3 regions of the Klebsiella sp. R445 genome follow, and region 1 is predicted to be linked to each of the others. Evidence: predicted binding sites of a transcription regulator. Region 1 holds the regulator's gene; each other region holds the start of a gene.

Region 1 (3,280 bases):
TGCCCTTAAAGGTACGGCGAATAAAGAAGGCGCCACCACGACGGAATATCGGGCCTGCTGGCCAGAAGTTCAGGTTGATACCGGCGGCGATGTGCGGCGGCACCAGACCCTGGTGATACAGCACGTAGGAGAGCAGCAGGTAGTCCATATGGCTACGGTGACACGGCACGTAGACAATTTCGTGCCCTTCATGCGCCAGCTGACGCACGCGCTCGGCGTTATGGACATTGATCCCCTGATACAGACGGTTCCAGGTAAACCCGAGCACGCGGTCGGTCAGGCGAATCATCTCGTAGGAGAAGTTAGCCGCGATCTCTTCCATCAGCGCGACGGCGTTCTGCTGTGCTTTCTCGTGGGAGATTTTCTTGCTGCGCGCTTCATCTTCCACCGCACGGGCGATGGCTTTTGAGGCCAGCAGCTTGTTGAACAGGTCCTGACGCGCGGGCAGGCGCGGGCCGACGGCCGCCAGACGCTGGCGGGCGAAGTGCATACGCGCGACACGTGCCAGTTTCTGGGCGATAATTTTATCGGTACCGTGCTCGGTAGCCATTCTGCGCAGCGACACCGGCGGGGAGAAGCGGACAAAGCTGTCACGTCCCAGCCACAGCACGGCGAAGAATTTCTGAATGCCGTTCAGCATGCGCAGCGGCGGGTTCACTTCGCCTTTCTCACGTCCTGGCGCGCGGCCGAACATCACCGACACCGGCACCATTTGCACGTCCAGGTCAGGATGGTTACGGTGCAGATCCAGGTAGTCGTGGAACAGCTTGATGGACTCTTCTTTCGGCGTGTAATAGGTGAATACACGCGGGCCGCCGTGGATGAAGACGTAGCGCGGCAGCAGAGCACCGTCGATTTCCAGCGGTTCGAGCGGGTCAGGTAAATCGTGCTCGAGGCACTGGGCGCGCAGCGTCAGCAGGTCTGCCTTCGAGTTATAAGGCAGGACATACATAATAGGACGCGAGGTATCCAGCCCTAATTCCTGAGCAGGTTCTGCGGGAATAGACTTGCTTTTTACCAGCACCCGTAATGGTAAATTCAGTAATTTATAGTAAATTCGTTGCCAGCCGGACATAAACGATGTGAAGCCTCTGGTTAATCATGCAAATGCGCGGCAAGAATAACAGAAAGCGCGCAAAATTTCCGTTGCCACACGGCAAACGCGTACACTCATTGACGTCATTTACATAAAAAGGTTCTTTTGATGGCCAATAATACCACTGGGTTAACCCGAATTATTAAAGCGGCAGGTTATTCCTGGAAAGGGTTCCGTGCGGCATGGATAAATGAGGCCGCCTTTCGTCAGGAAGGCGTCGCCGCGATTATTGCCGTGGCGATCGCCTGCTGGCTGGACGTTGACGCTATCACCCGTGTGCTGCTGATCGGCTCGGTCCTGTTAGTGATGATAGTCGAAATTATTAATAGCGCGATTGAGGCGGTGGTGGACCGTATTGGCCCGGAACACCATGAACTGTCAGGGCGCGCGAAAGATATGGGGTCCGCGGCGGTACTGTTGGCTATCGCGATCGCGCTGATCACCTGGGGGCTTTTGCTGTGGGCGCATTACCATTAATTCGTCGCCAGGCGTGATGGGCGATCGGCTGCGCAAAAATGGAAAGTATCTCCTGATTTTTGTGTGAAATTTGATTCCAAAATCACCGTTAACTGTATATACTCACAGCATAACTGTATATACACCCAGGGGGCGGGATGAAAGCGTTAACGACCAGGCAGCAAGAGGTGTTTGATCTCATTCGGGATCATATCAGCCAGACGGGCATGCCGCCGACGCGTGCGGAAATTGCTCAGCGCTTGGGGTTCCGTTCTCCGAACGCGGCGGAAGAGCACCTGAAAGCGCTGGCCCGTAAAGGCGCAATCGAGATTATCTCTGGTGCCTCCCGCGGTATTCGTCTGCTGACGGAAGAAGAACCCGGTCTGCCGCTGATCGGCCGCGTGGCCGCCGGTGAGCCGCTGCTGGCTCAGCAGCATATCGAAGGCCATTTCCAGGTCGACCCGGCGATGTTCAAGCCGAATGCCGATTTCCTGCTGCGCGTTAGCGGTATGTCGATGAAAGATATCGGTATCCTCGACGGCGATCTGCTGGCAGTGCATAAAACGCAGGATGTGCGTAATGGCCAGGTTGTCGTGGCGCGTATCGACGAAGAAGTGACGGTTAAACGCCTTAAAAAACAGGGCAACATCGTCGAACTCCTGCCAGAAAACAGCGAGTTTTCACCGATCGTGGTGAATCTGCGCGAACAAAATTTCACTATTGAAGGGCTGGCCGTTGGCGTGATCCGCAACGGAGAGTGGCTGTAACACCTTCACCACGCAGCATCGTCTGATGGATGATGCTGCGCTGTCTTCTCTCAGTCAGGCTCTTTCCTATGCTCTTTCACGCCGCTGATAAAGCCCTGTGGCGCCTGGCGCTACCCATGATTTTCTCCAATATCACCGTCCCGCTGCTGGGTCTGGTTGATACCGCCGTTATCGGCCACCTCGACAGCCCGGTTTATCTCGGCGGCGTCGCGGTGGGTGCCACGACCACCAGTTTCCTTTTCATGCTGCTGCTTTTCCTGCGGATGAGCACCACCGGGCTGACGGCTCAGGCCTTTGGCGCAAAAGACCCCCTCCGTCTGGCGCGGGCGTTGGTGCAGCCATTGGGGCTGGCCTTAGGGGCCGGCCTGATGATTGTCCTGTTCCGGGCACCGCTGATCGACCTGGCGTTGCATATCGTGGGCGGCAATCAGGCGGTTCTGGAACAGGCACAACGCTTCCTGGATATTCGTTGGCTTAGCGCTCCGGCCTCGCTGGCAAACCTGGTGCTGCTTGGCTGGCTGCTGGGCGTGCAGTATGCCCGCGCGCCGGTGATCCTGCTGGTGGTTGGCAACCTGCTGAATATTGTCCTCGACCTGTGGCTGGTGATGGGCCTGCACATGAACGTGCAGGGGGCCGCGCTGGCGACGGTGGTCGCTGAATACGCCACCTTTATCATCGGGCTATTGATGGCAAGGCACGTGCTGGTGCTGCGTGGCGTGTCCTTCAGCATACTGAAGAATGCCTGGCGCGGGGATGTGCGACGGCTGCTGGCATTAAACCGCGATATCATGCTGCGCTCCTTACTGCTGCAGCTGTGCTTCGGGGCGGTGACCGTTTTCGGGGCTCGTCTCGGGGGCGATATCGTCGCCGTCAACGCCCTCCTGATGACCATGCTGACCTTCACCGCCTATGCGCTGGATGGGTTTGCCTACGCCGTCGAAGCCCACTCCGGGCAGGCCTA
Region 2 (3,280 bases), 680 kb from region 1:
CGGGGCTGGAATGCGGTCTGTTCAAAAAACCGTACCCGGAAATGGATATGGTCTCTATCGGGCCAACCATTACCGGTCCGCACTCCCCGGATGAACAGGTGCATATCGAAAGCGTGGGCCAGTACTGGACGCTGCTGACGGAACTGCTGAAAGCGATTCCGGCAAAATAAGTTTTATCTGCGTCAACCTCGCCCGGATGAACGCTTATCCGGGCGACCTCACCTTCTTCATTCTGTAATTGATCAACGTCTCACCGCGCACGTCCACGTGCTGCTGTTCCACCACCCTGAATCCATGATGCTCAAAAAACGGTTTGGCCGTGATGCTCGACTCCACCGTCAGCGTACCGGACGGGATCTGCGCAGAGAGTGTCTCGAGCAGCCGGTTGGCAATGCCCTGACGGCTATGAGCCGGGGAAACGAACAGTAAATCGATATAGTGGTCCACGGCGGTAATAAACCCCACCGGCTGCTGGTCAAGTAGCGCCACCCACACCTGAGATTGCGCCATTTTTTGCCGCCAGCGCGCCTCATCCACCTGCGCCCAGGCGGCAATCTGCGGTGGGGAATAATCCTCGCTGGCGGTCTGTTGAATCGCCCGTAGAAAAAGGGAGCACAGTGCCGCAAAGTCGTTTTCCTGATACAGCCTGATCGTCAGCATTGTTATAATCCTAATACCAGCTGTCGCTCGAGCTGCGGGTCGAGTAACGTGACGTGTAACCCCACCAACCTGACCCCGCGGCCGCCCCGCCGCTCATGCCAGGCTTTATGGGCCGTTGAAATTAGATCGGCTTTGTTCAGCCGCGGCCAGACATGCTCCTGGGTGGTCAGTTGAAAATCATTAAACTTCAGCTTCACTCCCTGACGGGCGATCAGCAGGTCCGGTTTGACCTTCACCAGCCGCCGTTCCAGCTCCTGGTAGAGGTTTTCGATGATCGCTTCGCAATCGGCCCACTCATGGATGTCCTCAATCAGGGTACGCTCAACGCCCACCGATTTACGCTGCCGGGTATTGTTGATCTCGCGCTCGTCGATCCCCTGACTGCGCTCCCACAGAATACGACCAAGTTTGCCAAAGCGCTGGAGCAGCATTGCAAGGTCGCTTTTCTGGACATCTTCACAGGTACGCAACCCCATGCCTTCCAGCTTCGCCGCCGAGACCTTCCCCACTCCGGGGATCTTCGCCAGCGGCAGCGTGCGCACAAATTCTGCGACCTGATGCGGCGCAATCACAAACTGGCCGTTGGGCTTATTCATATCGGAGGCAATCTTGGCTAAAAATTTGACCGGCGCGATCCCGGCGGAGGCGGTCAGCTGGAGTTCGTCGAAAATGCTCCGGCGGATCTCTTCGGCCATCAGCGTGGCCGATCCCTGACAGTGAAGGCTGTCACTGACGTCGAGATAGGCTTCATCCAACGACAGCGGTTCAATCAGCGAGGTGTAGCGTGAGAATATTTCGCGAATATGCGATGACGCGGCCTTGTAGGCATCAAAGCGGCCGGGGAGCAGCGTCAGATGCGGGCACAGTTTGAGGGCCATCGCGGTGGGCATGGCGCTACGCACGCCAAATTTACGCGCCGGATAGTTAGCCGTACTGATAACGCCGCGCTGTACCCGGCTGCCGCCGATGGCGATCGGGATATCCCGTAGCGCCGGGTTGTCACGCATCTCGACCGCCGCAAAGAAGCAGTCCATATCGACATGAATGATTTTACGCATAGTGAGCCCCCACTTACCACTGGACAAGTATACAGCACAAATGAGGTAAATGAGAAGTGTACGAGGATCGCTCTGACATAAAGAAAATGCCCGGCATCGCTATGCGCTGCCGGGCATCAGGGGAGCAAGAGACGCTCAGAGGATACGGTTTTGCTGGCGTTGCGCCTCGCGGGCCAGGCGTTTTTTACGCGCATCGCACGGCTCAGGGCAATCACACACCTTTTCGATTCCCAGCGCAGTGATACCGCCACAGCTACCCTGGATGCTTTTACGCTTGATCAGATACCCCAGAGACATTCCGAGGATCACCAGCGCGAAAATCACAAAGGTTGCCACAAACACCGTCAACATCATCAACCTCCAAAGTCATCCAGCATGATGTTTTCATCCTCAACGCCAAGATCTTTCAGCATCTTGATCACCGCGGCATTCATCACCGGCGGCCCGCACATATAGAACTCGCAGTCTTCCGGGGCCGGGTGATCGCGCAGGTAGTTTTCATACAGCACATTGTGAATAAAGCCGGTATGGCCGTTCCAGTTGTCTTCCGGCAGCGGGTCTGACAGAGCAACGTGGAAGGTGAAGTTCGGATTCTCACGGGCCAGCTGTTCAAACTCGTCGTCGTAGAACATTTCACGCAGCGAACGCGCACCGTACCAGAAGCTGATTTTACGCTTACTGTGCAGCCGTTTCAGCTGGTCGAAAATATGCGAACGCATCGGCGCCATACCCGCACCACCGCCGATAAAGACCATTTCAGCGTCGGTGTCTTTGGCAAAGAACTCGCCAAACGGCCCGGAAATCGTCACCTTATCACCGGCTTTCAGCGACCAGATATACGAAGACATAATCCCCGGCGGGGCGTCCGGAACCTTCGGCGGCGGCGTGGCGATACGCACGTTAAGCATAATAATGCCTTTCTCATCCGGGTAGTTCGCCATTGAATAGGCGCGCAGCGTCGGCTCTTTGACGTCGGAAACGTAGCGGAACAGGTTGAATTTATCCCAGTCAGAACGGTACTCGTCCGGCACATCGAAGTCCGCGTAGGCCACTTTGTGCGACGGGCACTCAATCTGGATATAGCCCCCGGCGCGGAACGGAACGGCTTCGCCATCCGGCACCCGCAGCTTGAGCTCCTTAATGAAAGTTGCTTTGTTATCATTCGAGATAACTTCACACTCCCATTTTTTCACCCCGAAGATCTCTTCCGGGAGCTCGATCTTCATGTTTTGTTTTACCGCGACCTGGCAGGCCAGACGACAGCCCTCTTTCGCCTCACGCTTGGTAATGTGGGACAGTTCGGTAGGCAGGATATCGCCGCCGCCCTCTTTTATCGTGACCCGACACTGGCCACAGGAACCACCGCCGCCGCAGGCTGAAGAGACGAAGATGCCGTTGCTGGACAGCGTGTTCAGCAGCTTATCGCCCGCCGGGGTACGGATCTGTTTGTCCGCTTCATTGTTAATTTCAATGACCACATCACCAGCGTTGACCAGCTTCGATCGTGCCACCAGGATCAGCCCCGACAGCACCAGCACGATCATCGTGAACATCACTACGCC
Region 3 (3,280 bases), 110 kb from region 1:
TCGTGACGCGCGGCCCAACTGGCAACATGGTCGAGGTCTGCCAGTACCTGAGCATCCGGCACTTTGCTGACCAGTTCCTGGAACAGCGTGGGGATGTCGGTGTAATCATTAGGATCGCCCTGGCGGAAGTAGAGTTCTGGTGCGATCGCCAGATATCCTTCCTGTGCCAGACGGCGGCAAATGTCGCGGATATGTTCATGAACGCCGAAAATCTCCTGCACCACGATAACGACCGGCAGCAGGCCATCAGCGTTTTTCGGGCGAGCGTGGTACGCCGGCATATTCTCTCCCTGAGTCGGGATCGACGTTTCGCCAGTGATAATGCTCTCCTCCGAGGTATGAACAGCGGTAGAAGCATGCGGCGTGGCTGCAGGCGCAAAGCCAGGTTGCTTGGTTGTGGTCATGGTATTCTCCGTACCCTTTAATTATTAGCGCACCGATAACTATAGACCCTAAATACGGCAAGTTGCATAAAGGCGGCAAGGCCGTAAATCCCCAGGAGCTTACACTGGTAACTGACTGGGGCGCAGCCAACACCTATGCAGCTTGAAGTATGGCGGGTATAGACGTTATCGATCGGACGTTAACGAACCACACTGCCTCAAACAGGCTATCTTTTGTTCAGGCACGGTGAATATAACTTGTTAATGTGATGTTTATCACTTTTTAATGGAAAATCATTGCAATGATTTTCACCTGTAGTGATTGGCATCACAAAATTATGCGGATAGCTTCTGTAAAGTACCGTTTTGCTTCTGCTGATAATTCGACCCACAGAGGAGTTTTTTATGTCTAAGTCTGATGTTTTTCATCTCGGCCTCACCAAAAACGATTTACAAGGGGCTACGCTGGCTATCGTCCCTGGCGATCCGGAGCGTGTGGAAAAGATCGCCGCGCTGATGGATAAGCCGGTCAAGCTGGCATCTCATCGCGAATTTACCTCCTGGCGTGCCGAGCTTGATGGCAAGCCGGTTATCGTGTGCTCCACCGGTATCGGTGGCCCGTCCACCTCCATCGCCGTTGAAGAACTGGCTCAACTGGGGGTTCGTACTTTCCTGCGTATCGGCACCACCGGCGCAATCCAGCCGCACATCAATGTCGGCGACGTGCTGGTGACCACCGCATCCGTGCGCCTTGACGGCGCGAGCCTGCACTTTGCACCAATGGAATATCCGGCAGTGGCTGACTTTGCGTGCACCACTGCGCTGGTTGAAGCGGCGAAATCGATCGGCGCGACCACGCATATTGGCGTAACAGCATCGTCTGATACCTTCTACCCAGGCCAGGAGCGTTACGACACCTTCTCAGGTCGTGTCGTCAACCGTTTCAAAGGCTCGATGGAAGAGTGGCAGTCAATGGGCGTGATGAACTACGAAATGGAATCGGCGACGCTGCTGACCATGTGCGCCAGCCAGGGCCTGCGTGCCGGGATGGTGGCCGGGGTTATCGTGAACCGTACCCAGCAGGAAATTCCGAATGCTGAAACCATGAAGAAAACAGAAAGCCACGCGGTAAAAATCGTGGTGGAAGCGGCACGCCGCCTGCTGTAGTTCCCCCTCTCTTAATGCCAGGCCGGATCTTCCGGCCTTTCTTTTTTGCGCAGCGCCTCGCAGGAAATTCCTTTTCAACTGGACGTTTGTACAGCACAATTCTATTTTTGTGCCGTAAGCCGTTGCCGCAGGGGGCGTTGTGGATATCTCGATTATGATAAGTGCCATCGTGGCGCTGGCCGTCGGGCTGGTTGCTGGATGGCTGGCGACCAAAGCCAGAGCCGACCAAATCCGTGCCGATCTGATTGAAGAGCGTCGTGAGCTGGACATCGAGCTCAGCGCCGCGCGCCAGCAGCTGGTACAGGAGGCCCACTGGCGCGACGAGTGCGAGCTGCTGAACAACGAGCTGCGCAGCCTGCGTGAAATCAACAGCTCGCTGGAGGCCGACCTCCGTGAGGTCACCACTCGTCTTGAATCTACCCGCATGCATGCGGAAGATAAAATTCGCCAGATGGTCAACAGCGAGCAGCGCCTGAGCGAGCAGTTTGAAAACCTGGCAAACCGCATTTTTGAACACAGCAACCGCCGCGTGGATGAACAGAACCGGCAGAGCCTGCACGGCCTGCTGACGCCGTTGCGTGAACAGCTGGACGGTTTCCGACGCCAGGTGCAGGACAGTTTTGGTCAGGAGGCGCGCGAGCGGCATACTCTGGCGCATGAAATTCGCAACCTGCAGCAGTTGAATGCCCAGATGGCTCAGGAAGCGCTGAACCTGACCCGGGCGCTCAAAGGGGATAACAAAACCCAGGGCAACTGGGGAGAAGTGGTGTTAACCCGCGTGCTGGAGGCATCCGGGCTGCGCGAGGGTTACGAGTACCAGACCCAGGTGAGCATCGAAACGGAAGGTCGTTCACGCATGCAGCCCGATGTGATCGTCCGTCTGCCGCAGGGGAAAGACGTGGTCATTGATGCCAAAATGACCCTCGTCGCCTATGAACGCTATTTTAACGCCGAAGATGACTACACCCGCGAGGCGGCGCTGCAGGAGCATATCGCCTCGGTGCGTAACCATATTCGTTTGCTGGGGCGCAAAGACTATCAACAGCTGCCGGGCCTGCGTTCGCTCGACTATGTCCTGATGTTTATCCCCGTCGAGCCGGCATTCCTGCTGGCGATAGACCGTCAACCTGAACTGATCACCGAAGCGCTGAAGCACAACATCATGCTGGTCAGCCCGACCACGCTGCTGGTGGCGCTGCGCACGATTGCCAACCTATGGCGCTATGAACACCAGAGCCGTAATGCACAGAAAATCGCCGAGCGTGCAGGGCGCCTGTACGACAAAATGCGGCTGTTCGTCGACGATATGTCGGCTATCGGGCAGAGCCTCGACAAAGCGCAGGATAACTATCACCAGGCGATGAAAAAGCTGGCCTCCGGGCGCGGCAACCTGCTGGTGCAGGCCGAGTCCTTCCGTGAACTGGGCGTAGAGGTCAAGCGCGAGATTAATCCTGATTTAGTTGAACAGGCGACCGCCCAGGATGATGAATATCGTTCTGAAGAGGACGAAAACGCGCTGGAAGATAACGAATTTATGTCCGACCCGGCCCACCAGAAGATGTCTGCGGAGCCCTCTACGCCACGTTGAAGCGTATGGGAAATGCGCTGAATCTGTTACACTCGACGAACATTTTCTTGATAAGCAGGCATTGAGATGGTTGAGGATTCACAAGAAACGACGCACTTTGGTTTTCAGACGGTAGCCAAAGAGCAGAAGGCGGACATGGTGG

Evidence for each region. The regulator LexA, encoded in region 1, represses DNA repair genes until DNA is damaged. The targets are predictions, from matches to a motif close to TNCTGTATGTACATACAGNA.
Region 2: dinB (DNA polymerase IV) is a predicted target of LexA. The motif match lies at 1,736-1,755, and genes of this name have one in related genera.
Region 3: rmuC (DNA recombination protein RmuC) is a predicted target of LexA. The motif match lies at 1,627-1,646, and genes of this name have one in related genera.

What each region holds. Positions count from the first base shown of each region.
Region 1 covers NZ_CP180446.1:2,850,263-2,853,542, reverse strand. Annotated here, with positions in the region: gene plsB (glycerol-3-phosphate acyltransferase) at 1-1,075, opposite strand, end outside; gene ACMYSN_RS13350 (diacylglycerol kinase) at 1,205-1,573, shown strand; gene lexA (transcriptional repressor LexA) at 1,711-2,319, shown strand; gene dinF (MATE family efflux transporter) at 2,388-3,280, shown strand, end outside.
Region 2 covers NZ_CP180446.1:2,166,605-2,169,884, forward strand. Annotated here, with positions in the region: gene pepD (zinc-binding metallopeptidase family protein) at 1-170, shown strand, start outside; gene ACMYSN_RS10120 (GNAT family protein) at 205-660, opposite strand; gene dinB (DNA polymerase IV) at 663-1,718, opposite strand; gene nqrM ((Na+)-NQR maturation NqrM) at 1,854-2,069, opposite strand; gene nqrF (NADH:ubiquinone reductase (Na(+)-transporting) subunit F) at 2,072-3,280, opposite strand, start outside.
Region 3 covers NZ_CP180446.1:2,956,598-2,959,877, reverse strand. Annotated here, with positions in the region: gene ACMYSN_RS13835 (dienelactone hydrolase family protein) at 1-404, opposite strand, end outside; gene udp (uridine phosphorylase) at 789-1,550, shown strand; gene rmuC (DNA recombination protein RmuC) at 1,690-3,138, shown strand; gene ubiE (bifunctional demethylmenaquinone methyltransferase/2-methoxy-6-polyprenyl-1,4-benzoquinol methylase UbiE) at 3,205-3,280, shown strand, end outside.